DNA from 3 places in the Brevibacterium sp. CT2-23B genome. Region 3 is predicted to be linked to each of the others. Evidence: riboswitches for the same ligand, from Rfam matches in the RefSeq annotation. Region 3 holds a riboswitch; each other region holds the start of a gene.
What was found. A riboswitch is a leader RNA that binds a small molecule or an ion and turns the genes downstream of it on or off. The one in region 3 is predicted to bind thiamine pyrophosphate.

Region 1: linked by a shared signal. The riboswitch ahead of thiO (glycine oxidase ThiO) and the one ahead of HIM68_RS15570 (ECF transporter S component) in region 3 are both predicted to bind thiamine pyrophosphate.
Region 2: linked by a shared signal. The riboswitch ahead of thiC (phosphomethylpyrimidine synthase ThiC) and the one ahead of HIM68_RS15570 (ECF transporter S component) in region 3 are both predicted to bind thiamine pyrophosphate.

The regions. Positions count from the first base shown of each region.
Region 1 covers NZ_JABBYK010000001.1:290,497-298,163, forward strand. The annotation lists gene moeB (molybdopterin-synthase adenylyltransferase MoeB) at 1-1,072, opposite strand, end outside; gene HIM68_RS01350 (thiazole synthase) at 1,069-1,836, opposite strand; gene thiS (sulfur carrier protein ThiS) at 1,838-2,095, opposite strand; gene thiO (glycine oxidase ThiO) at 2,092-3,249, opposite strand; TPP riboswitch at 3,239-3,342, opposite strand; gene thiE (thiamine phosphate synthase) at 3,354-4,037, shown strand; gene HIM68_RS01370 (ketopantoate reductase family protein) at 4,034-4,999, shown strand; gene HIM68_RS01375 (DedA family protein) at 4,953-6,176, opposite strand; gene HIM68_RS01380 (sensor histidine kinase) at 6,330-7,526, shown strand; gene HIM68_RS01385 (response regulator transcription factor) at 7,556-7,667, shown strand, end outside.
Region 2 covers NZ_JABBYK010000004.1:127,290-134,956, reverse strand. The annotation lists gene HIM68_RS11645 (ABC-ATPase domain-containing protein) at 1-283, opposite strand, end outside; gene HIM68_RS11640 (amidohydrolase) at 315-1,106, opposite strand; gene thiC (phosphomethylpyrimidine synthase ThiC) at 1,329-3,137, opposite strand; TPP riboswitch at 3,135-3,242, opposite strand; gene HIM68_RS11630 (M18 family aminopeptidase) at 3,304-4,608, opposite strand; gene HIM68_RS11625 (DUF1684 domain-containing protein) at 4,744-6,396, shown strand; gene HIM68_RS11620 (M13 family metallopeptidase) at 6,501-7,667, opposite strand, start outside.
Region 3 covers NZ_JABBYK010000006.1:151,559-159,225, forward strand. The annotation lists gene HIM68_RS15560 (universal stress protein) at 1-484, shown strand, start outside; gene HIM68_RS15565 (FN3 domain-containing metallophosphoesterase family protein) at 521-2,506, opposite strand; TPP riboswitch at 2,653-2,761, shown strand; gene HIM68_RS15570 (ECF transporter S component) at 2,784-3,413, shown strand; gene HIM68_RS15575 (ABC transporter ATP-binding protein) at 3,413-4,945, shown strand; gene HIM68_RS15580 (energy-coupling factor transporter transmembrane protein EcfT) at 4,956-5,783, shown strand; gene HIM68_RS15585 (hypothetical protein) at 5,873-6,415, opposite strand; gene HIM68_RS15590 (SDR family NAD(P)-dependent oxidoreductase) at 6,455-7,171, opposite strand; gene HIM68_RS15595 (NAD(P)/FAD-dependent oxidoreductase) at 7,168-7,667, opposite strand, start outside.

The DNA of each region.
Region 1 (7,667 bases), on a different contig from region 3:
GGAAGACGATATCGACCGGTGCCTCAGCCCGGCCGGAGGCACCGAGCAACGACTCAAGCGCCTGCCACCCGCCGTCTCGGAGGGCGCCGAGCGGCAGATGCATCGAGCCGGGGATGGCCGCCAGCTCACGTTCCCAGTCCTCCCGCACATCGACGACGAACACATCGTCTTCGACGGACAGGAATTCGGCGACGTCGATCTCATCCGCCGCAGGCTCTGCCACGCCGCCGCCGTCTAGGTCCACAGCACAGGCGGCAGCCACCTCGGTGAGGTCGGTGACCGGGGGACGGTCGGGATCGAGGGAGAACCGCAGGGTCGAGTACTCCCCGGTCAGCGCCTCATAGCGCAGCAGCCGACCGATGAATGGGGCACCGATGCCGCAGATGAGCTTGATCGCCTCGGTTGCCATCGCCGAGCCCACGGTTCCGCACAGCACACCGAGGACTCCGCCCTCGGCGCAGTTGGGCACCGAATCGGGTTCCGGGATATCCGGGAACAGATCGCGCAGCATCGGCCCGTGACCGGGAACGAACGTGCTCACCTGACCGGCGAAGCGGAAGATCGTGCCCCACACCAACGGGGTGCCGGTGAGTTCGGCGGCATCATTGGATAAGTACCGAGTGGCGAAGTTGTCCGCCCCGTCAACGACGACATCGTGTTCAGCGAAGAGACCGAGCACATTCTCCGGGCTCAGCCGTTCCGCGATCGTGCGCACCTCGAAGTTCGGATCGAGCCGGTGCACGGCATCGGCGGCAGATGAGACCTTCGGTCGGCCCACATCCGCATTCCGGTGGATGATCTGGCGCTGCAGGTTCGAGGCCTCCACCACGTCATCGTCGATGATCGTGATCGACCCGACTCCTGCGGCCGCGAGATAGTTGAGGACTGGAGCCCCGAGCCCGCCGGCGCCGATGACCAGCACCGAGGCGGCCCGCAGACGCCGTTGTCCCTCGAGTCCGAATCCCGGCAGGCTCAGGTGCCGGGAGTAGCGTTCCAGCTCCGTCCGGGACAGAGACTCCACGGGGTCGACGAGAGGAGGCAGCGACGGAGGAGTGGCGGCAACGGTGGTCATCGTGCTGCGACCATTCCATCGAACGGCGATGATGCCAATGCCAACGGTCGTTTGGGAATCCTCCCGGCTCCGGCCGCCAGATGCCCGGCCTCGACGGCCAAAGCCATCGCCCGGGCCATGGCGTGAGCATCGTGGGCGCGGGTGACCGCCGAGGCCAGCAGCACCGCGGTGCACCCGAGCTCCATCGCCAGAGCGGCATCGGAGGCGGTGCCGACACCGGCGTCGAGGATGACGGGCACCTGTGCACGGGAGACGATGGTCTCGATGTTGTGAGGGTTGAGGATGCCCAGCCCACTGCCGATCGGAGCACCGGCCGGCATCACCACAGCCACGCCAGCGTCCTCCAGACGCTTCGCCAGGGCCGGATCGTCGTTCGTGTAGGCGAAGACCGTGAACCCATCGAGGACGAGCTCCTCGGCTGCGGCGAAGAGCTCGATGGGATCCGGCAGCAGGGTGTCCTCATCCGCGATGACCTCGAGCTTCACCCAATTCGTCTCCAGCGCCTCTCGGGCCAGTCGGGCGGTGAGCACGGCATCCCGGGCCGTATAGCAGCCGGCGGTGTTCGGCAGCACCCGAATACCCAGACGCTGGAGCATTGTGAACACTGAGTCGCGGGACTCGGCATCGAAACGGCGCATCGCCACAGTGGTCAGCTCGGTTCCCGAAGCCACGAGTGCGTCTTCGAGAATGCTCAGGGAACTCGCCCCTCCCGTGCCCATCACGAGGCGAGACGACATCTCCACATCATCGATCGTCCAGGTCATCTCAACCTCCCTGCACAGCGGTGACGATGTCGACGGTGTGCCCGTCGGCCAGGGTGTAGTCGGACCAGGCACCGCGACGGATGACTTCACCGTCGACGGCCAGGGCGATGCCCAGGCGGCCGCCGTCGGCTGGTGTCCCATCGGGGTTCAGTTCCCGTCCGGTGACGTCGGCGATGAGGTCGAGCGCCGAGGTGGCACCCGGCAGCTCATGGCGAGCGCCGTTGAGGACGATGGTCGGTGAGTGTTCGTGGTCGGTCATGCGTTGCTCCTCATCGGGTAGGCACTGGTGTGGTCTGTGGTGAAGCGGTGTGGGGACACGGACTCGAGCGTCCCGTCAGGAGGCCAGTCGGAGGCGACGCCCAGGGCGAGCTCGGCACCGAGCCTGCCGCCGAACGGGGCCAAGAGGATGCCGTGGCGGAAATACCCGGTGCTCACGATGCAGCCGGGATCGATGCGGCCGATCATCGGCAGGTCGTCCGGAGAACCGGGCCGGGCACGGGTGGTGATATCGGTGATCTCCGCGTCGAGGATGCCCGGGACCAGTCGCTGCCCGTCGGCGAGCAGCCGGTGAATCGTCCCGGCCGGAGTGCCGGAGAGTCCGTCCTCACGCGAACTGGCACCGAGCACGATCTCGCCGTCCGGGCGAGGAACCAGGTAGACGGGGCGACCATTGACCAGCCCGCGGATGGTGCGGCTCAGCAGCGGAGTCGCCTTCGCGGAGGCGCGCAGTCGCAGAACATCACCCCAGACCTCACGCAGAGGCAGCTGCGGGGCACCGACGATCGCGGACACAGCGCTGCCGGCGCAGATGATCACCTGATCGGCCTCCAACCGGCGGCCATCGCCCAGTGCGACTCCCACAGTCGTATCGCCGTCCTTGATCAGGCTGGCCGCCCGCTGGCGAATGAAGCCTCCTGAGTGAGAGGACAGGACAGTCAGCAATGCGGCAGTGAGCCGACGGGGGTCGATCGAGTGATCGCCTGGAATGTGGACTGCCCCGGCGACGGCAGGCGACAACGACGGCTCAACCCGGCGGGCAGCACTGCCGGTGATGAGCTCGGTGGCGAAACCGGACCGCGATTGTGCATCGCGCAGCTCCCGCAGAGCCTGCAGATCAGCTCGGTCACCGGCGCACACCAATGTTCCGGCATCCGAAAAACCGAGATCGCTGCCAGCGGCGCTCGCCACCTCGGCGGAGAACTGAGGATACATCTGCGCGGAGGCTCGCATCAGCGGGTACAGGGGAGTCTGCCCCCAGACCACCTCGGCGGCGGGAGCGAGCATCCCTGCGGCAGCATGGCTCGCACCCTGAGCGGGCGCAGGATCGATGATGGTGACTTCGGTACCGAGGCGGCGCAGATACCAGGCCGTGGACAGGCCGATGATCCCGGCGCCGACGACAATGACTCTCACAGCTTCTCCCTCCGGCGGCATGATCCGCATCAGGTCTGACGGTCGGCTCCTACGCCCTCTCAGCCTCGTTGGGAGGCTCCCGCGAACTCCTCTACTCTATGACCATGACCACACAGATGCCACCGCGCACCGCAGCGCGGCAGACGAAGAGAGCCTGGAGAGAGGCGCGACTGGCAGAGGCGAAGCTCTACCTGTGCACCGATGCCCGGACCGGTCAGGGCGACCTCGCCGAGTTCCTCGACGCCGCCTACCGTGGAGGTGTCGACATCATCCAACTGAGGGACAAGAGCCTCGAGGCCCGCGCCGAGATCGCGGCATTGGAGGTCCTCAAAGATATCGCCACCCGTCACGACAAGCTCTTCTCAGTCAATGACCGTGCCGACGTTGCGCTGCTGACCGACGCCGACGTCTTCCACGTCGGTCAAGGCGACCTCACCAGTGCTCAGGCCAGGGCTGTGCTCGGACCCGATGTCATCCTCGGCCGCTCGACCCATTCCCTCGAGCAGGCGCTCGCCGCCGAGGCGGACCCGGAGACCGACTATTTCTGTGTCGGGCCGGTCTGGGAGACCCCGACGAAGCCAGGCCGCGCCTCTGTGGGGACGGCGCTGCTGACCGCCACCGCCGCCGAGGCGGCCAAACCGTGGTTCGCGATCGGCGGTATCGCGACCGGGGAGAGGCTGGACGCGATCCGTCAGGCGGGCGCGAGGCGTGCCGTCGTCGTCCGTGCGATAGCCTCGGCTGAGGATCCCGCTGCGGCCGCGCGGGAGCTCAAGGAGGAGTTGGAATGACCCAAGCAGCTGACAGCGCATCCGACGGAATGGGTGCTGGCGCCGACCTGTCGATTCTCATCGCCGGGGCGGGGGCGACCGGCGGAGCGTTCGGCACCTATCTGCAGGAGGCCGGACGCAATGTCACTTTCCTGCTCCGGCAGGCACGGGCGGAGACGGTCCGCGCGGAGGGGCTGCGCTTCACTGCACCCGGTGATGATCGGACGAATCAGGTCGATGTCATCACCGCTGAGGAACTCACAGCCGCACCACGAACCTTCGACCTCGTCATCGTCGCGGTCAAAGCGGGTGGACTCGACTCGGTCATCGCCGATATCGGACCGGCTGTGGGCGAGCAGACGACGATCATTCCGTTCCTCAACGGCATGGCTCAGATCGAGAAGCTGCAGAGCAGATACCCCGGACAGGTGCTCGGAGGGTTCGTCAAGATCGTCGGCACCATCAGGGACGGAGCCGTCGTCCAGCTCACCGACCTGGCCGTGATGACCATCGGAGATCTCCACGGCGCCGAAGTGCCCACACGCATCTCCGAGGCGCTCGATGTGCCCGGATTCAAACTCCAGACCGTCGATGGAATCATCGACGGGCTGTGGGAGAAATGGATCTTCATCGCCGCGGCAGGAGTCGTCACCTGCCTGTTCCGCGCCCCGGTCGGAGCGATCATGGAAGCCGGCGGCAGATCGCACGTGTATGCCATCGTCGATGAGCTCGAAGCCGTGGCGGCTGCGGCAGGACACCCGGTGTCGGAAGCCTCCCACGCCATGACTATCAAGATGCTCACCGAGGACGGTTCCGCCTTCACCTCATCCCTCTACCGGGATGTGACGGCAGGGCTGCCGAGCGAAACGGAGCACATCCTCGGCGACCTGTCGATCAAGGCGGAGGATCTGGGAGTGGCGACTCCGCTGCTCGACCTCACACTTGTGCAGCTGCGGGCAGGGGAAGCCCAGAAGCGGCTCTGACTTCGGCAATGCCGGTGCGCAGCATCGCCAGATACGGCTCCTGCGGCTGAGCGTGTTCGACGTCGGACGAACGATGCGCGGCGGTGAACGTGACCATCGGGACACCGTCGACATCATCGAGGACGAGCAGCGTCTCGTACCCGCCCGGACCCAGAGAGTGGGAGCTGCCGGCTGCCAGATCGAAGACGAGGCGTTCCAGTGGACTGTCCGGTTCGGGCGGTCGGTGCATCTCCTGTGCCGCCACATCGGCGAACTGTTCGGCAGTGATGAGGTAGGCCTTGGCGGGGGTCGGTCCGGGGAGGAAATGATCGTAGAAGGCCATGCCGCCGCCCCACACCTTGGACTCGCCGGCGAAATAGATCGTTCCGGGCAGTTCGATCCCGGCTTCTGCGCGGGGCAGTGTTGCGTCCCTGGCACCTGGATAGGTGACCATCGCCCCGGGCGGTCGCCCGCCCTGCAGATAGCAGGCGAGCCGATCGCGAGCCATGTTCGACCCGTAGCTGACGTACCACACATATGTTTGAGACATCCCTGCCATCGTGACATCTCGGGCTTGGAATTCGGTGAATCGGTGACGTGCGCGTCCTCTGCGGCGCCGGCGTAATCGGCGGACGAGTTCGGCGCTGCCGGTGATGGCCAGGGCGATGCCGATGCCCACGGCGACTCCGAGCAGCGGCCGGTCCTCGAAGATCATTCCCCCGATGAGTCCGATCACCGTCGAATAGAGCGCCCAAGCGAGACTGCCGATCCCGTCCCAGAGCAGGAAAGTGCGGATCGGGAACCCGAGCAGACCGGAGCCGATGGTGGCCAGGCTGCGGCCCCCGGGAACGAATCGGCCGGCGATGAGCACGGTCCCGCCTCGGTGAGAGAAGACCGTGTGGGCGGAGTCGAGCAGGTTCGCGATGCTCGCCCACTGTCGCCATCGGCCGACCCCGGTCGCAGCGAATCGGCCGACGAGGTGAGCCGCCAGGTCCCCGAGGAGAGCCCCTCCGGCAGCGGCGAGGACGAGTCCTGCCGGGTGAGGGTGCCCCGTCGCGGCGAAGGTCGCAGCGGTGATGAGCAGAGTCTCCGACGGCACAATCGGCACGAGCGAGTCCAGTGCCGCGGCCACGGCGATGAGCAGGTACACCCACGGAGAGGTGAGGGTGGCGGTGAGCAGCTCGAGTGCGAGATCCATACTCATCCACGCTAGGCACAAGACGGCAGGGCCGGTACGCGGTCGGGCGCACGGTCAGTGCGGCCGACCGGCAGGTGCCATTGCGGAAAACCGGAATCCGAGACTGCGGCCGAACCTCTGGGAGGCGGCGTCAGGCGTTGCTACGATCGACTCATGCCCTGGCCGAGCGCGCTGTCCACCCGCCTTCCTCCGGAAGTACGGATGTTCACCGCGCGGTGGGCGCGGTCCGTACTCGCCGTCGCGTGGGGCGGTCTGCTGTGTCTGCCGCTGCTCATGGCCTCCGTGCTTCCGCCCACCTCACGCATGGCCGCGAAGGTGCGGAGCTGGGAACTCGCTCGGCATTCTCGCGGGTTCGGACTCGTCCTCGCCGACGAGCCGACCAAACGTCGGTTCCTGCTCGGCAACGGCTTGGTCGCAGCACTCGCCATCATTCCCACCGCGAACCTCCTCGGCGGATTCTTCGTCGTGACTCTCGGATCGCTCTTCCAAGGATTCTTCATCGGGGGAGCGGTCAACATCGGGTTCGACATGTGGTCGATCTCGCAACCCACGCTCTTCGTCGGTGTCCTCTACGGGGCGGCGAACCTCATCGGCGCCGTCGCTCTGGCCGAGGCGGCAAGCTGGGCGCATGGTCGCATCGACGCTCATTTCGTCGAGGTGGAGCGTCCCTTCGCCGTGTACACCCGCATCAGCGAGCTGCTGACGACCCGCCGTGGAGTCGTGCTCGCCATCGACGAGGAACGACGCCGGATCGAACGGGACCTGCACGACGGCGTGCAGCAGAATGTCGTCTCCCTGTCCGTGCTCATCGCCCGAGCCAGGCGTGCCTCTGACCCGGCGAAGTCCCAAGCGCTGCTCGACGATGCGCTGGTCCAGTCCCAGGACCTCATCGACGAGATGCGGGAAGTCGCCTGGCGGGTCTATCCCACTGCGCTGGACGACCATGGTCTTCGAACCGTGCTCGAGAGGATCGCCGGTCGCAGTCCTATTCCGCTGACCCTCGTGACCGTGCCGGAAGGCAGATTTCCGCCCGCAGTGGAATCTGCCGCCTACTTCGTCGTCCGTGAAGCCGTCACGAATGTCGTCAAACACGCCGAGGCGTCCGCGATCACGGTGAGTATCGTCGCCGAGCCCCGGACCGCGTTGACCGTGACCGTCTCCGATGACGGTGTCGGTGGAGCCGATCCGCGCGGGGGAGGGCTCCAAGGGCTCACACGGCGGGTCGGAGCGCTCGACGGGAGTCTCGAGGTCGACTCCCTTGAGGGCGCAGGCACCACAGTTCGAACTCGGATCCCGTTCGGGACCGACGCACAGGACGGCAGCACGACGAAGGAGAAGAGACAGAAGTGAACACGACAGAGGTCCAGACAGAGAACCGGATGCGCGTCGTCCTCGCCGATGACGCGGTGTTGCTGCGAGAGGGCGTCCGCAGTCTGCTCGAAGACGAAGGGATCAGCGTCGTCGCGTCCGTCGGAGACGGAGGGGAGCTGC
Region 2 (7,667 bases), on a different contig from region 3:
GACCGAGCTTCGCAAGCACCTCGTTGCCGGCCCGGAGCAGATAGTCGGCGGCGGCGATGCGATCGGCCCGATCAGTGGTGAGGTCGAGCGGGAACTTCGCATCGGCACGGTCGACGCGCACCCGAACCTTCGACGGTGAGGCGAACGGATCGGCCTGGACTCGGTCGATGAACACGGTGACCGGTCCGAAGCTGTAGCGGCCGCGGATCTGCTTGAGATTGCCGTAGCTGCGACCGTCGAGGCTATGCAGAGTGGAGGCGAGATTCGACTGACGTGAACTCATTTCACTCATGCTAGTGGCCGGAGATGAACGTCTACTCAGCGGATGCGGACTCGACGCCGTAGAACCGGGCCGCATTGGACCAGAACACGGCGTCCGCCTCGGCGGGGGTGAGTACTTGACGAAGGAGTGCGAAATCAGCATCGGCGAAGGGGCGACGTGCCCGCGTCGACGGCAGGTCCGTCCCCACCATCAGCGCGGTCGGGTCGGTGTCGACGATGCGACGGACCGCCTCGGCGGGATCGAGCTCCACACGGCCGAAACCGGTGGCTTTGACCTTCACTCCTGCCTCGACGAGGCGCAGCAGGGTGGACAGCCCGTCCTCGTGCATGCCCAGATGATCGATGCTCACCGCCGGCAGTGAGACGATGCGTGCGGCGAGATCCTCATCGATGGAGCGGGCGTCGATATAGAGCTCGGCGTGCCATCCGGCGAGGTCATGGACCCGTCGGGCAAAGCTGTCGAGGGCATCGAGGGTGGCCGAACCGCCGCGGGCGATATTGAATCGCAGTGCCTTGATGCCGGCCTCGTCGAGGCGTCGGATCTGATCATCGGTGGTCTCATCCGGCAGCTGGGTGACGCCGACATAGTTGTCGCCGAGCTGGCGCAGCGCCTCGATGAGGTACCCCTGGTCGAAGCCCTGGAACGAACCGGACACGACGGCTCCTCCGGCAACCTCGACTCCCATATCGGGGAGGCTCTGCAGTCGCGCGCGATAGTCGGCGACCGTGAACGGATCGGGCAGATAACCGTTGTTCTCGATCAGCGGATGGCTCGGATCGATGATGTGCAGGTGCGCGTCGAAGGCACGCTGGAGTTCGCTCATACCGTCAACCTACATCGTCTCCGAACTGCTCATTCAAGGCGTGGCGCGTCTGTCGATCTGTGTACAGTCCAGTAGGCGCGCTCCGCCTTGATCGACGCTGACGAGGAGCGGAGCTCCACGCTTCGCATGGCGGGCAGCGCGGCCCGCGGCCAGGATTCTCCGGGGCCCCCGTTCCTCAGTTGTTCTGAGGGCCGACGGGCGGGATCCGGCCCGGAGCCGGACTCAGCCTTCCCGCAGGCCGACGGTCGGATCGGGCAGGCAGACCTCTCCGCCCGATGTGAGGAACTCGCGGCTCTTCTGCTGCATTCCCGCCAGGGCCTCCTGCGCCTCGGCGCTGCCGTAGGTGTCGCGGATGTCCTGGGAGATGCGCATCGAGCAGAACTTCGGACCGCACATCGAACAGAAGTGCGCGGTCTTCGCCGGTTCCGCCGGCAGCGTCTCGTCGTGGAACGCCTCGGCGGTCTCCGGATCGAGGCCGAGGGCGAACTGGTCCCGCCACCGGAATTCGAATCGAGCCTTCGACAGCGCATCATCGCGGGCCGTCGCCCCCGGGTGGCCCTTCGCGATATCGGCGGCATGCGCGGCGATCTTGTACGTGATCACCCCGGTCTTGACGTCGTCACGGTCGGGCAGCCCGAGATGCTCCTTTGGGGTGACGTAGCAGAGCATCGCCGTGCCGTAGCGGGCGATCTCCGTCGCCCCGATCGCCGAGGTGATGTGGTCGTATCCGGGCGCGATATCCGTAACCAGCGGACCCAAGGTGTAGAACGGCGCACCGTGACAGAGCTCCTGCTGACGTTCGACGTTCTCCCGCACGAGGTGGAGCGGAATGTGCCCGGGCCCTTCGACCATCACCTGGACGTCGTGGGCCCAAGCGCGTTCGGTGAGTTCGGCGAGAGTGTCGAGCTCGGCGAACTGGGCGGCATCATTGGCATCGGCGATAGAACCCGGCCGCAGTCCGTCGCCGAGCGAGAAAGCAACATCGTAGCGAGCGAAGATCTCGCAGAGTTCATCGAAGTGGGTGTAGAGGAAGTTCTCCTCGTGGTGGGCAAGGCACCAGCCGGCCATGATGGACCCGCCGCGTGAGACCATCCCGGTGACCCGGTCAGCCGTGAGAGGAACGTAGCGCAGCAGCACACCCGCGTGCACGGTCATGTAGTCGACACCCTGCTCGCACTGCTCGATGACCGTGTCGCGATAGATCTCCCAGGTCAGTGCGTTCGCATCGCCGTCGACCTTCTCCAGCGCCTGATAGATCGGGACGGTGCCGATGGGGATCGGCGAATTGCGGATGATCCACTCCCTGGTGGTGTGGATGTCATTGCCGGTCGACAGATCCATGAGGGTGTCGGCACCCCACTTCGCGGCCCACCGCAGCTTCTGCACCTCCTCGGCGATGGAGCTGGTGACCGCGGAATTGCCGATGTTCGCGTTGATCTTGACGAGGAACGCCTTGCCGATGATCATCGGCTCGGATTCGGGGTGATTGATGTTGTTCGGAATGATCGCGCGACCGGCGGCGAGCTCGGCGCGCACGAGTTCGACATCGCACTGCTCGCGAAGCGCCACTAACCGCATCTCCGGGGTGATGATGCCCTGCCTTGCGTAGTGCATCTGGGTCACCGTGCGGCCGGACTTGGCCCTTCGCGGAACCGGTTTGCGTCCCTTCCACTGCTGTGACGGGGCACCTCGGCGAACGGCGGCACGACCGTCATCGGCGATGCGGTGGCCGCGGGCGTCATACGTCTCAGTGTCGAGACGATTCTCGATCCACGGGAATCGCAGAGCGGGCAGTCCCTCCTCCGGAATGCTGCCCGGTCCGACAGTGCGGTACACGTCGACGGGATCGTTGTCCCGACCGTTCGCGTCCTCGAGCTCGATGCGGGTCACGGGAACGCGGATGCCGTGTTCCTCGTCCTCGACCCACGCCGGCGAATGCGTCGGATACTGCTTGAGGGTGAACTGGTCGTGCGAATCTGCGTCAGACGAAGTCGTGGCAGGGGCAGGTGTTTCAGGGGTGAATGCAGTCATCTGCAGTCCTCACTTCCTACGCCGGTATCAACCGGATCAGGTTCTACGGTCTCGGACGATCCAGTCCGATCTCAGCCCTTGCAGCGGGCTCCCGTGGCGTCGTGCCGTTCGTATCACGAATGACGCAGTGAGGACAACTGCGGCTCCTCGAGCGACAGGTTGGGGGTCAGCTGCCCTGGAGGAACGCCTTCGCTGCCGCACCGAGGGCGACGACGTCGGAGACCGCGACCATTTCGCGCGCCGAGTGCATCGAGTACAGAGCCGGACCCACATCGACGGTCGTCATGCCCAGTCGGGTTGCGGTCAGCGGTCCGATCGTCGACCCGCAGGGCATCGCATTGTTCGACACGAAATCCTGGTACTCGACCCCGGCGGCCGCGCACGCCTGCGACCATACGGCGGCGCCTACCGCATCCGTGGCGTAGCGCTGCTGAGCGTTGAGCTTGAGCAGCGGTCCTCCGCCGAGGCTGGGGCGGACATGCGGATCGTGCCGTTCCGGATAGTTCGGGTGGGCAGCATGCCCGGCATCGGAGGAGACGCACACCGAGGTGGCCATCGACGCGAGATAATCGCTGCGCGTCGACTGCGGCAGCAAGGAGGCGACGATGCGCTCGGTGACATCGGCGAGGAACGGACCGCACGCGCCCGAACGCGAATTCGACCCGATCTCCTCATGATCGAACGCCGCGAACAGAGGGATGCCGTCGAGCCCGTCGGCATCGAGCTGGGTGAGCGCGGTGACGCCGGCATGGACGGACAGGAGGTTGTCCAGCCTCGGCGAGGCGAAGAACTCTTCGGCGGCACCGAAGAGGGCCGGCTCCTGAACGGGAATGGTGTAGACATCGTGGCCGACGACGGACTCGGCATCGACCCCGGCAGAGGCGGCGAGCAGTTCGATGATGTCCGCCTCGGCGAGGTCGGCCAGACCGATGACGGGAGCGGTGTGACGCTGCTTGTCCAGGGCCAGGCCCTCATTGACCTGCCGGTCGAGGTGGATCGCGAGCTGCGGGATGCGGGCGATCGGCCCGGTGCGGGCGAGCACGATGCTGCCGTCGGCGAGACTGAGTCGACCCGCGAAGGCGAGCTCACGATCGAGCCACGAATTCAGCAGCGGCCCGCCGTAGATCTCCACCCCGACCTGGCGGGTGCCTTCGGCGGTGAACTCGCCGCCGGGTTTAAGTTTGAACGCAGGGGAATCGGTGTGGGAGCCGAACACACGGAACCGGGGAGCCACCTCGGTGACGGTGGGATTCATCCACGCGATGAGCGCGCCGTCGCGGATGACGTAGTGCCCGGTTCCGGGCGTCAGCACCCAGGGAACGGACTCGTCGAGGCGGGAGAAACCGGCCTCTTCCAGGCGTTTCGCTGCCGTGTCCACCGCGTGGTAGGAGCTGGGAGATGCGCTGACGAAGTCGCCGAGGTCAGCCGCTGTCGTCGCGGCCACATCCGGTCTCGGGAGTGATTCATTCATTTCCCCAGCCTATCGTTTGCGGTAGTTTGGAGGTGAAGAAGATCAGGTCTCAGACGCCGGGTTGCCACCGGGTCCGAGAATCAGGCGGGGGCAGCGACCCTGCGACCGCACCAGCGACGGCAAGGAGTGTTCGACGTGAACCAGTTCGTGACGGAGTGGAACACCTGGCGCGACTCACGGAACTCAGCCCTTGCGAAACCGTTCGGCTGGCTCAGTGTCGTCGGACTCCACTGGCTCGACGCCGAATCGACCTGGACCGACGCCCCCGGCACGTTCACCGTCGACGACGGCTGGGTGACCGTATCCCTGAAGACCGGAATCAAGGCCGGCCCCGCAGCCGAGACATTCGACCTGCTCAGCAAGGTCGGCAACGGTGAGTCGGCTGGTGCCGTTGCTGCTTCTGGCGTGAACGGCGGAGGACCGACCCGTGCGACCAGCCCGGCCGTGCCCAGCGACACCTCGACTCTGCCGAGGGTGATGGACCAGTCCGGTGCGGGCGCGGCTGCGGCAGACGCTGCGGGTGCCGACTCTTCTGCCGGAACGGATGCCGGATCCGATGCGGGGTCCGACGGCGGATCCGACTGGCACGCAGCAGCGCCCGCCAAGCCACAGGTCCGCGTGGAAGAGAATGGGTTCAGCGCGAAGCTTCCGAACGGCGGCTCGCTCAACTGGTTCACCGTCGGCAACGTCCTCTACGAACTCATCGATCGGGGCGGCCGCCTCGGCGTGCGTGTGCGCAATTCGAAGTCCCCGCTGCTCGGGAAGTTCTTCGAGGTTCCGGTCTTCGACCCGGACCCGGACTTCGTCTTCCTCGCCCGGTTCACCAGGTTCGACCCGTTCAAGACCTACACCATCGAAACCGCCCAAGAGGACCTGCAGCTGCAGACACAGGCGGCGGGAACCGTCACCTTCGAGACCTCGCACGGTGAGGTGAGCCTGCTCGCCACCGGGTGCCCGAAGACCGGACTCCAACTGGACTTCCACGATTCGACGAACGGGAGCACCACCGCTGCGTGGCGGACCATCGACCTCGGAGTGCCGAATCAGGACGGGTCGCTCGTCATCGATTTCAACCGTGCGGTGAACTACCCGTTCGCGTTCACCTCATTCGCCACCTGCCCGGCCCCGATCGAGGGAAACGTCGTTCCCTTCGACGTCACCGCAGGTGAGCGGCGTCCCCCGTTCTTCTACTCGGAGGCCGGGATCAACGTGCCGTTCCTCTTCTACGTGTGGTGGGACGAAGAGAGCGCCGAGGTGACGCGCCCCTGGTATTCGCGTTTCGGCCTCGACATCACCATCCTCAACCCCAACCACGACGACGGGCGGATCTCCCTCGTCGGCTTCGACGGGGTCGCGATGTCCGGCGGAGATCTGTCGCCGCTGGGGCGCAAGGCCCGGTCGCGGCTCATCGATGTCGCCACCGAAGCGCTGACTTCACGGATTCCGGTCATCGGCATCGGCGCGTACTCGGCGTTCGTCATCCAGGCCCAGCGTGAGCTGCGTTCGCAGCAGGGCTATGTCGATGGCATCGAGACCGAATACGAGGCGCCGGCGGACCGTCTGCTCATCGTGATGAACAACGAACTCGACCCGAAGCAGGCCGGTTTCGACATCGTCCACACCGACGCCAGTGGGCTGATCTACGTGGAGATGCCCTTCGACATTCCGCTCGAATCCGATCGCACCGAGGTTGAGGACTTCCAGGCGGCCATGGAGTCCGGTGCCTCGATCACGAGCTGGCAGGAATTCGACTACCGCATGGTCGCCCTCATCCGCCACCACCGCTGACGGCCGGCTCCCAGCCTCAGTCCCAGCGCCCGTTTCCTCCCAGAACTACCTAACGGCGGCCCAGCAACCTCGCGCGAGGTTGCTGGGCCGCCGTCAGGTAGTAATTACCAGATGGTGACTCGCTGGTCGGGGGCTAAGTACATGCCGTCGCCCTCTGCAACGCCGTAGGTGTCGTGGAAGGCGGACATGTTTTTCACGACCTGGTTGCAGCGGAACTCCTCCGGCGAATGCGGGTCGATCGACAGCCTGCGCACGCGCTCCTCGGTGCGCATCTTCGACCGCCATGCCTTCGCCCATGCCTCGAAGAACGCCTTCGCCTGCTCGGCCGACGGCGCCACCGGCACGCCCGGGGTGCCCGCGCGTTCGCCGAGTTCGAGCTCGAGCGCCTTCCACCCGATCGACAGACCGCCGAGGTCGCCGATGTTCTCACCGACCGTCAGCGCCCCGTTGACGTGCTGATTCAGTTCGAGACCTGTCGGGACCAGCTCTTCGTACTGGGCGATGAGCGCATTCGTGCGCTCCTCGAACAGGGTCCGATCCGATTCGGTCCACCAGTCGACGAGGTTGCCGTCACCGTCGTAGCGCGATCCCTGATCGTCGAACCCGTGACCGATCTCGTGGCCGATGACCGCGCCGATCGCTCCGAAGTTCGCGGCCACCTCACCGGAGGCGTCGAAGAACGGCGGCTGGAGGATCGCTGCCGGGAAGACGATCTCGTTCATCACCGGGTGGTAGTAGGCGTTGACCGTCTGCGGGGTCATCAGCCATTCCGTGCGGTCGATGGGCCCGCCGATCCGCTTCACCTGCCGCACATGCTCGGCCTGCGAGCAGCGACGCACGTTGCCCACCAGGTCGGAGGCGTCGATCGCGGCCGGGTACTCCCGCCACACCTCCGGGTAGCCGACCTTCGGAGTGAACTTCGAGAGCTTGACCAGGGCGCGTTCCTTCGTCTCCTCGCTCATCCAGTCGAGCTCGCGGATCGACTTGTCATAGGCCTTGATGAGCATGCCCACGAGATGGTCGATCGCGTCCTTGGACGACGGCGGGAACTCAGCTGAGACGTAGAGTTTGCCCACGGCCTCACCGAGGTAGCCCTCGACGAGGCTGACCCCGCGCTTCCAGCGCTCCCGCAGGGCAGGAGTGCCCGAGAGAGTGCGGGAGTTGAAGTCGAAGTTCTCCTCGACGAACTCATCGGAGAGCAGCGAGGCGGTGTCGGAGACGACGACGAAGCGCAGCCACGTCTTGATGGTCTCGATGTCGGTCTCCGCCCA
Region 3 (7,667 bases):
TCACTGCCCGACGATCGTCGTTTCCGAACGGTCGGCCTCGGCAACGGCCGGCAACGGCCCAGTCGTCGTCGCGGTCGACGGTTCCGACACCGGTCGGGTCGCCATGTTCACGGCAGCCGCCGAGGCCGCCTTACGCGGCACGGAACTCGAACTCGTCGTGGTGCTGCCGGCCGGTGAGGAATGGCTCTACTGGTACCCCGACCTCGAACTCAGCTCCGAGGTCACCGCGCGTCGACAGAGGCAGCTGACCGAATCACTCGAGAAGGAAGCCGCGACGCTGTCGGAGCAGTTCCCGGATCTGACGGTGACCACCTCGGTGCCGGTCGGCGATCCGACTGAGACTCTTGTCGAGATCAGCTCCCGCGCACAGCTGACGGTGATGGGCACCCGTGGGCGCGGACGGATCCGCAGCGCACTGCTGGGATCCGTCTCGCGCGGAGTCCTCAACCACGCCGAGGGTCCGGTCATGGTGGTTCCGAGCTGATCGACAGCGCCGGGTTGATCAGCACGGCTGTGCCGATCAGCTGAGCCCGGCACCTCGGCGGCGACGGCTCACCACGAGAAGTGTCGCACCGAGTGCCAGCGCTCCCGCGCCGACGGCCAAGGGCAGTGCGAGCCCACCGCCGGTGCGGGGCAGGTCTCCATCCCCACTCGCCGAGGCGGTCCCGGATGAATCCGAATCATCGCCCGTTCCTGCGGCGTTCGCCTCGGTCGCATCTGCCTCGGCTGCATCTGCCTCGGAGCCGGAGTCGGCAGTGCCGGCATCTGCTGTCCCCGAGTCTGTTCCGTTCTCGTCGTCGGTACCGTCAGACCCGACACCACCCGAGGCAGCACCGTCGGAGGCGGCGCTGTCGGAGGCGGTGCCACCCGTACCAGCGTCGTCGCTGGTTCCGGCATCCTCGGCACCTGCGTCCGCGTCGTCGCTCGTTCCTGCACTGTCGGCGTCATCATTCGCACCTGCATCATCAGCACCTGCCGCGGAGTCGGCACCCGCGCTGGCGCCGGAACCGGCGTCTGCACCGGCATCGGCCTCCGCGTCGTCATCCGGGGCTGGTTCTTCCGCCTCGGCGCGCCTGAGTTCGACATCGTCGATCTGCTCGGCTGCGGCCTGCGCCTCCGCGCGCTCACCATCGGCCGATGCCCCGCCTGCTGGCACCTCATAGGTCGTCGCCCGCAGCGCCTCGTCGCTGACCCGGACCCGCGTGAAGGCGGGCACGTCGTTGTGGACGCTCTTGCCTTCCCAGTCGAGGCCGGGAACGTAGTCATAGAACTTCGACCCTGATGACGAGGTCAGCGTGAGGTAGAGCGTCTGCCCGTCTTCTTTCTCTTCCTCGGCTCCCGCTTCGGAGCCCTCAACAGGCTTGCCTTCGCCGTCCATGAGGAAGGTGCGGTTATAGATGTGGTCGTGGCCGGAGACGACGAGGTCGATGTCATTGCGGGCCGCGACCGGAGGGATCGCTTTCCGCAGCCGCTTCACATCGAGGTCATCCCAGTGCGTGGCCGTCGAATAGATCGAGTGGTGGAACCCGAGCACAGTCCACCGTGCCTGGTCACCATGCTCGGCGACGACTTCCTCGATGAACTCGGCGTGGGCGTCCATATCCGAACTGTTCGAGTTGATGTTGAGGAACAGGACTCCGTCCTCGATGAACCAGTAGTCGCCGCCGGAGGTGATGACGCCGCCACCGCCGTGGTCCTGGCTGACATTGGGTCGGTTGAAATGCTGCTCGTAGGCTTTCGATGACACATCGTGGTTGCCGATCGTCGTCGCCTGCGGGATCGTCCGGGTCGCTTCCGGTGCCAGGTACTGAGCGTACTGCTCTTGGTTGCCGGCGGAGTTGACCTGGTCTCCCAGCGAGTAGAAGAAGCTCGGGTCGTCGGCGGTGGCCGCTGCCGAGGACAGGGTCCGGTCCCAACCGGCCGCGTCGTCGGGATCTCCGCCTCCGGCGCCGACCTGAGGGTCGCCGAAGACGAGGAATTCGTCAACGCCTCCGGACGATCCTGTGGTGAACTGCTGCACCTCGGTGAACCCGTCCTTGTCGCTGCCGACCTGGTAGGCGTATTCGGTGTCGGGTTCCAGGTTAGTCATGCTCGCATGGTTGAAGTGACGCTTGAGGTCGGTGGCAAGGCCCGAGTCCGTGGTCTCAGCCTTGTCAGCATCGGCGGGGAGCTTTCCGCCGTCGACCTCACTAGCCGGTGCCCACCGGACCTCTCCCCCACCGGCACTCTCGCTCATCCACGAGAGGTTGCGCGCCGTGGAGTCGGCCCCGACCTGCAACACGGTATCGGTGATCGCCTCGCTCCCCGCGTCCGCCTCGGCGGGCGAATCCGTCCGGTCAGGGCTCGGAGTCTGAGCAGAGTCGGCCTTCGCGCCCTGGGTCGCGGTCGCCCCTCCGGAACCGAGAGATGGCTCGGCACGCACGGGCACCGGGGCCGCCACCAGAGCGGCGAGCAGGGTGGCGGCGGACAGGGCACTGAGCGGTCTCTTAAGTCGATGCGTATTCACCCGCCCATTCCTACTGACCAGTAGTGTCCGGTTGTTCGAGGCCCATCGACGGGAATGGGAACGGGAAGTGAATCCTCGATGACCACCCCCGGCCTCCGCGTCGCCACGGATCCCGGTCGCTGCCCCGCTCCCCTGTTGTACAGTGGTGGCTACGACAGGGGAGCGCCGTCAGGGGCGCTGAGAGTGCAGAAGAAGCTGCAGACCCTCGAACCTGATGCGGTTAGCACCGTCGAAGGAAGTCGAGACTCTTCACCCCTCCTTGAAATGAGGAGGCACAATGCCGAAAACCACCACGCCGAACACCACCCCCACCCCTTCACGTGCCTTCACCGCGGCGCCGAAATCCAAACAGTGGCGGGTGGTCGACTATGTCACCACCGCCGTTCTCGGCATCGCCGTGGGACTCGTGTTCTGGGTGTTGGCGCTGAGTTGGAAGGTCCTCGAACTCGCCTTCCAGGCATTCCCGCCGTCGATCGGCCTCATCGCCGGGCTCTGGGTGCTGGCCGGTCCGCTCGCCGGTGCGATCATCCGCAAACCCGGTGCCGCGCTCCTGTGCGAACTCATCGCGGCCATCGTCGAAGCCGTCCTCGGCTCCCACTTCGGAGCAACCGTTCTGCTCTCGGGTCTGCTGCAGGGCCTCGGTGCCGAACTCGTCTTCGCCGCCTTCGGCTACAAGCGCTTCACCCTGTGGGTCACCGCCGCATCGGGCATGCTGGCGGCTGCGTTCATGGCAGTGAGCGAGAACATCATGTACAACGCCGAATGGCAGTTCGGCTTCCAGGCGATCTACGCAGTCTGCGCGATCGTCTCCGGCCTCGTCATCTCCGGGATCGGCGCCTGGTTCGCCTACCGGGCGATCGCGGCTACCGGAGCGCTCAGCTCCTTCGCCTCAGGCCGACTGCGCTGATGGCGCTGCCGATCACGGCCGCCGGCTTCTCATGGACACACACCGACCGTGACCAGCCGGCAGTCGGACCGCTCGATCTGCAGATCACGGCCGGAGAGAAAGTGCTGCTGCTCGGCGCCTCCGGGGCCGGCAAATCGACGTTCCTCCACGCCGTCGCCGGTGTCCTGCCCGAGGAATCGGGTGAGGCCACCGGTGAACTCCTCGTCGGCGGTGAGAAACCGGATCCCCGCCGAGGCAGCACCGGGCTGGTCCTCCAAGATCCCGATTCTCAGGTGATCTTCTCCCGCATCGGTGATGATGTGGCGTTCGGGATGGAGAACCTCGGACTCCCGTCCGAGACAATCGACGCTCAGGTCCCCGAGTCCCTGCAGGCGCTGGGACTCGATCTGCCGCCGGAGCATCCGAGTGCCGCTCTGTCCGGTGGGCAGAAGCAGCGGCTGGCTCTGGCCGGGATCCATGCGATGGCCCCGGAGGTCATCGTCCTCGACGAACCGACGGCCAATATCGATCCCGCCTCAGCGACCGAGGTCCGCGATGCCGTGCTCACCGTGCAGGCCGAGACACAGGCGACCATGCTCGTCGTCGAACACCGGGTCGAGCTGTGGATCGATCACGTCGACCGGGTCATCGTGCTCGGCCGCGACGGCATTGCTGCCCAAGGTCCGCCCGCGCAGATCTTCTCCGATCCGGACCTGACCGACACACTCGTCGACTGCGGAATCTGGATGCCGCGGCACTCCCCCGACCCGCGCCGAGGCGGAACCGCGGGAATCGATCGGACGTCGGGCCGCATCGGCGAGGTTCTGCTGCGCACCCATCGGCTCAGCGTTGCTCGACCGCGCATGGCCACCCCCGCCGCGACCGACCTTGACCTGAGCCTGCGTGCCGGTCAGGCACTCGGAATCGTCGGTGCGAACGGGGCAGGCAAATCGACCACGGCCCTGACCCTGGCGGGCCTTCTGCCCGAATTCTCCGGACAGGTCCTCGCCGAGGCGCCCCTGCGGGACGGAGCCAAACGGGCCCGGCCATTCGCCTGGCCGTCGAAGCAGCTGGCGGCGCACATCGGCATGGTCTTCCAGGAACCGGCACACCAGTTCCTCACCTCGAGCGTGGCGACCGAACTCGAGCTGGGCCCCCGACTGGCCGGATGGTCTGCCGCCGAGTCGCAGGCACGGGTGGATGAGCTTCTTGAGGGACTCGGTCTCACCGGGTTGGCGCAGGCTCATCCGCAGAGTCTCTCAGGTGGGGAGAAGCGACGCCTGTCGGTGGCAACGATGCTGGCGCCCCGGCCACGGGTGCTCATCGTCGATGAGCCGACCTTCGGTCAGGATGCGCTGACGTGGGCGGGGTTGGTGGAGATGTTCCTCGATGCCTTGGTACACGGTTCCGCGGTGGTCGCGGTCAGCCACGATCAGGCGTTCCTCGAGGCCATAGGTGCCGATGTCCTCGAGCTCGGTGGCTGCCTGAGTGCAGATCGCGATGTCGTCGACGAGTCGGAATCGCGTGTCAGGGCGGGTGATCGCGGTGAGTGAGAGTCTCGATGTGCGTTCTCGCCCCTCCCCCGAGGTCGCCGTACAGGATCCGGGACAGCTCATCCCCGTGGTGCGTTCCACCGCTTTGGCTCGGTGCAATCCGCTGACGAAGATCGCAGTGGCCCTCATCCTCATGGTCGGGGCGCTGCTGAGCATTGATCTCATCTCTGCCGGGGTGGTGCTGCTCGCGGCAGTGCTGGCGCTGCCGGCGACGGGACTCGATCTGGTGGCCGCGGCCAAGCGGCTGTGGTTCCTCCCCGCCGGCGCTCTGCTCGCCGCTTGGGGCACGGCGCTGTTGGCGGAGAAGACCGGGGATGTGGGCGTCGACTTCGGTCCGATTCTGTTCACCACGGGTTCGTTGACGGCCGCCGCGGCGATCTTCGTCCGTGCCCTGGCTTTGGCGATCCCGCTCATTGTGCTCGCGTCGACGATCGATCCGCGTGATCTCGCCGATGCGCTCATTCAGCACCTGCGGCTGCCGGAGCTCGTCGTGGTCTCGGTTCTCGCGGCCTCGCGTCTGCTCGGACTGTTGGTCAGTGAGTGGCAGGTACTGGCGATGGCCAGGCGGGCCAGAGGCGTCGCGGGCGGTTCGCTTCTGCGGCGCACGGGCAGCCTCTTCAGCGGAGTGTTCGTCCTGCTCGTGGTCTCGATTCGCCGGGCAACGAACCTGGCGATGGCGATGGAGGGACGGGCATTCGGTCGTCCGGGCCACACGTGGCGCAGGCGGTCGAGTTTCGCGGTCCGAGATGTCGTGGCGGTGCTTCTCAGTCTGGCTGTCTGCGCGGTCGCGATCGGTGCGGCTCACATGCTCGGAGTCTGGAACCCGATCATCGGCTGAGGCGGATCGGGTGTCTCGGAGCTGCCGTGCTCACAAGAGGTCGGAGCTGTTCCACCGGCGGTCGATCAAAACTGCCGGACGGTCAGAGCTCAGAGCTGTTTGAGGAAGTCCTTGCCGAAGGCCCGCCATTCCTCCAGGGCTTCGGGGCTGGGAAGCTTTGACGTGGTGAGGACGAAGAGGGTTTTGTCTTCGCTCTTCGTCTCGGCTGCGGCTTCGACCTTGGTGCCGCCCTCGAGGTTGGCTCGCCAGAAGGAGCGCTTCGCCGTCTCCGAGGTGCGGGGATCACCGTCGAGGGCAACCTCGTTGAGGGTGTCGCCGACGAGGGACGCGAATTTTTCGATGAGTGCGGAACGATCGCCGGGAATGGTGCGGGAGACGGCGACGTCGAAAGTGCCGTCGGCGCGCTGGCCGGGGACTCGGCGTCCGATCTCCTGCTCGTAAGCGACGACGGCGCCCTGGACCCACCAGCCGTGGTTGTCGACTCTGCCGTAGAACTGGGGATAGAGAGCGTCGGCGAGCTCTTTGTGACTCGCCGACGCTCCCCCGGCCGCCTCCAAGCGAGCACGGGTGGCGGCCCATGGTTCGCCGAGGGCCTTTTCGATCGATGCGATGTTCTGCGCTTTGGTCGCCATGGGTCCGAGTGTAGACAGTTCTCCGACCTGCCAACACACCTATTTCGCTGTCAGCCCCCCGTCGATGGTGATTTCCGTGCCCGTGATGAATCGGGAATCGTCGGAGAGGAGGAATGCCACGGTTCCCGAGATCTCGTCGACCTCCGCGCGGCGACCGAACGGGGTGTCATCGGAGACGCCGCCTTCAGGCTCGTCTTCATTCATCTTCGTGGACACCCCGCCGGGACAAATGGCGTTGACCCTGATCCGCCGTTCGGCCAGCTCGAGCGCGGCGACCTTGGTCAACCCGATGATGCCCGCCTTCGTCGAGCAGTACGCCGCGTAGCCCCTGGCGCCGATCGGGCCGAACACAGAAGCAACATTGACCACTGACGACCCGACCTCCAGCAGCGGGGACGCCGCCTTCAGTCCGAGGAAGCTGCCGGTGAGGTTGACGGAGACGATTCTGTTCCACACCTCCAGTGACTCCTCGACGATGTCGGCGACGTGGATGATTCCGGCGTTGTTGACTAGTCCGTGCAGACTGCCATGCTCATCGCGCACGAATTCCATCACCGAATCCCAGCTGTCCGGATCGGAGACATCGAGGTGACGATAATCGACACTGTGCCCGAGGTCGGAAAGCTCCTTCGCCGAGGCTGTGCCGTCCTCGTCGAGGACATCGCCGATGACGACAGCCCACCCGGCTGCCGCCAGCCGTTTGGCGTGCGAGAGCCCCTGCCCTCTTGCTCCTCCGGTGATCAGTGCGGTCCTCATGCTCGCGCTCCTGTCGCCGTCGTCGACTTCTCGGCGAAGAGGAGGGCATCGACTGCCGTCTCGACTTCGGAGAGTTCCTTCAGCCATGGTGCACGAACGATATCGATGCCGTGCTCCGGTGGGAATCGCTCCGAGAGGAACCCTGCGACGGAGACCGTCCCTGATTCCTGAATTTGCAACATCTTCGCCACGAGCGCTGCCTGCATTCCGTAGATGGGAATCTGCGGCCCTCGCGGTGCAGTCAGTCCGATGTAGTACAGGTTGTCGAGACCGGCGGGGATGATTCCGGCCGCGTGTTTGACGGGCATCGTCCCGTTCTTCGCAACGAGCCGATCGTCGAGGAACGGAAGGCTCGGATTGAACCCTGTCGCGTAGAGAATCGTGTCATAGTCCCTTTGTGTGCCGTCGTCGAAGGTCACTGTCCGTCCGTCGAACCGTTCGATTGCGGGGCGGACGCTGATCCGCCCGTGATGGATCCAGTAGAGAAGAAGGTCGT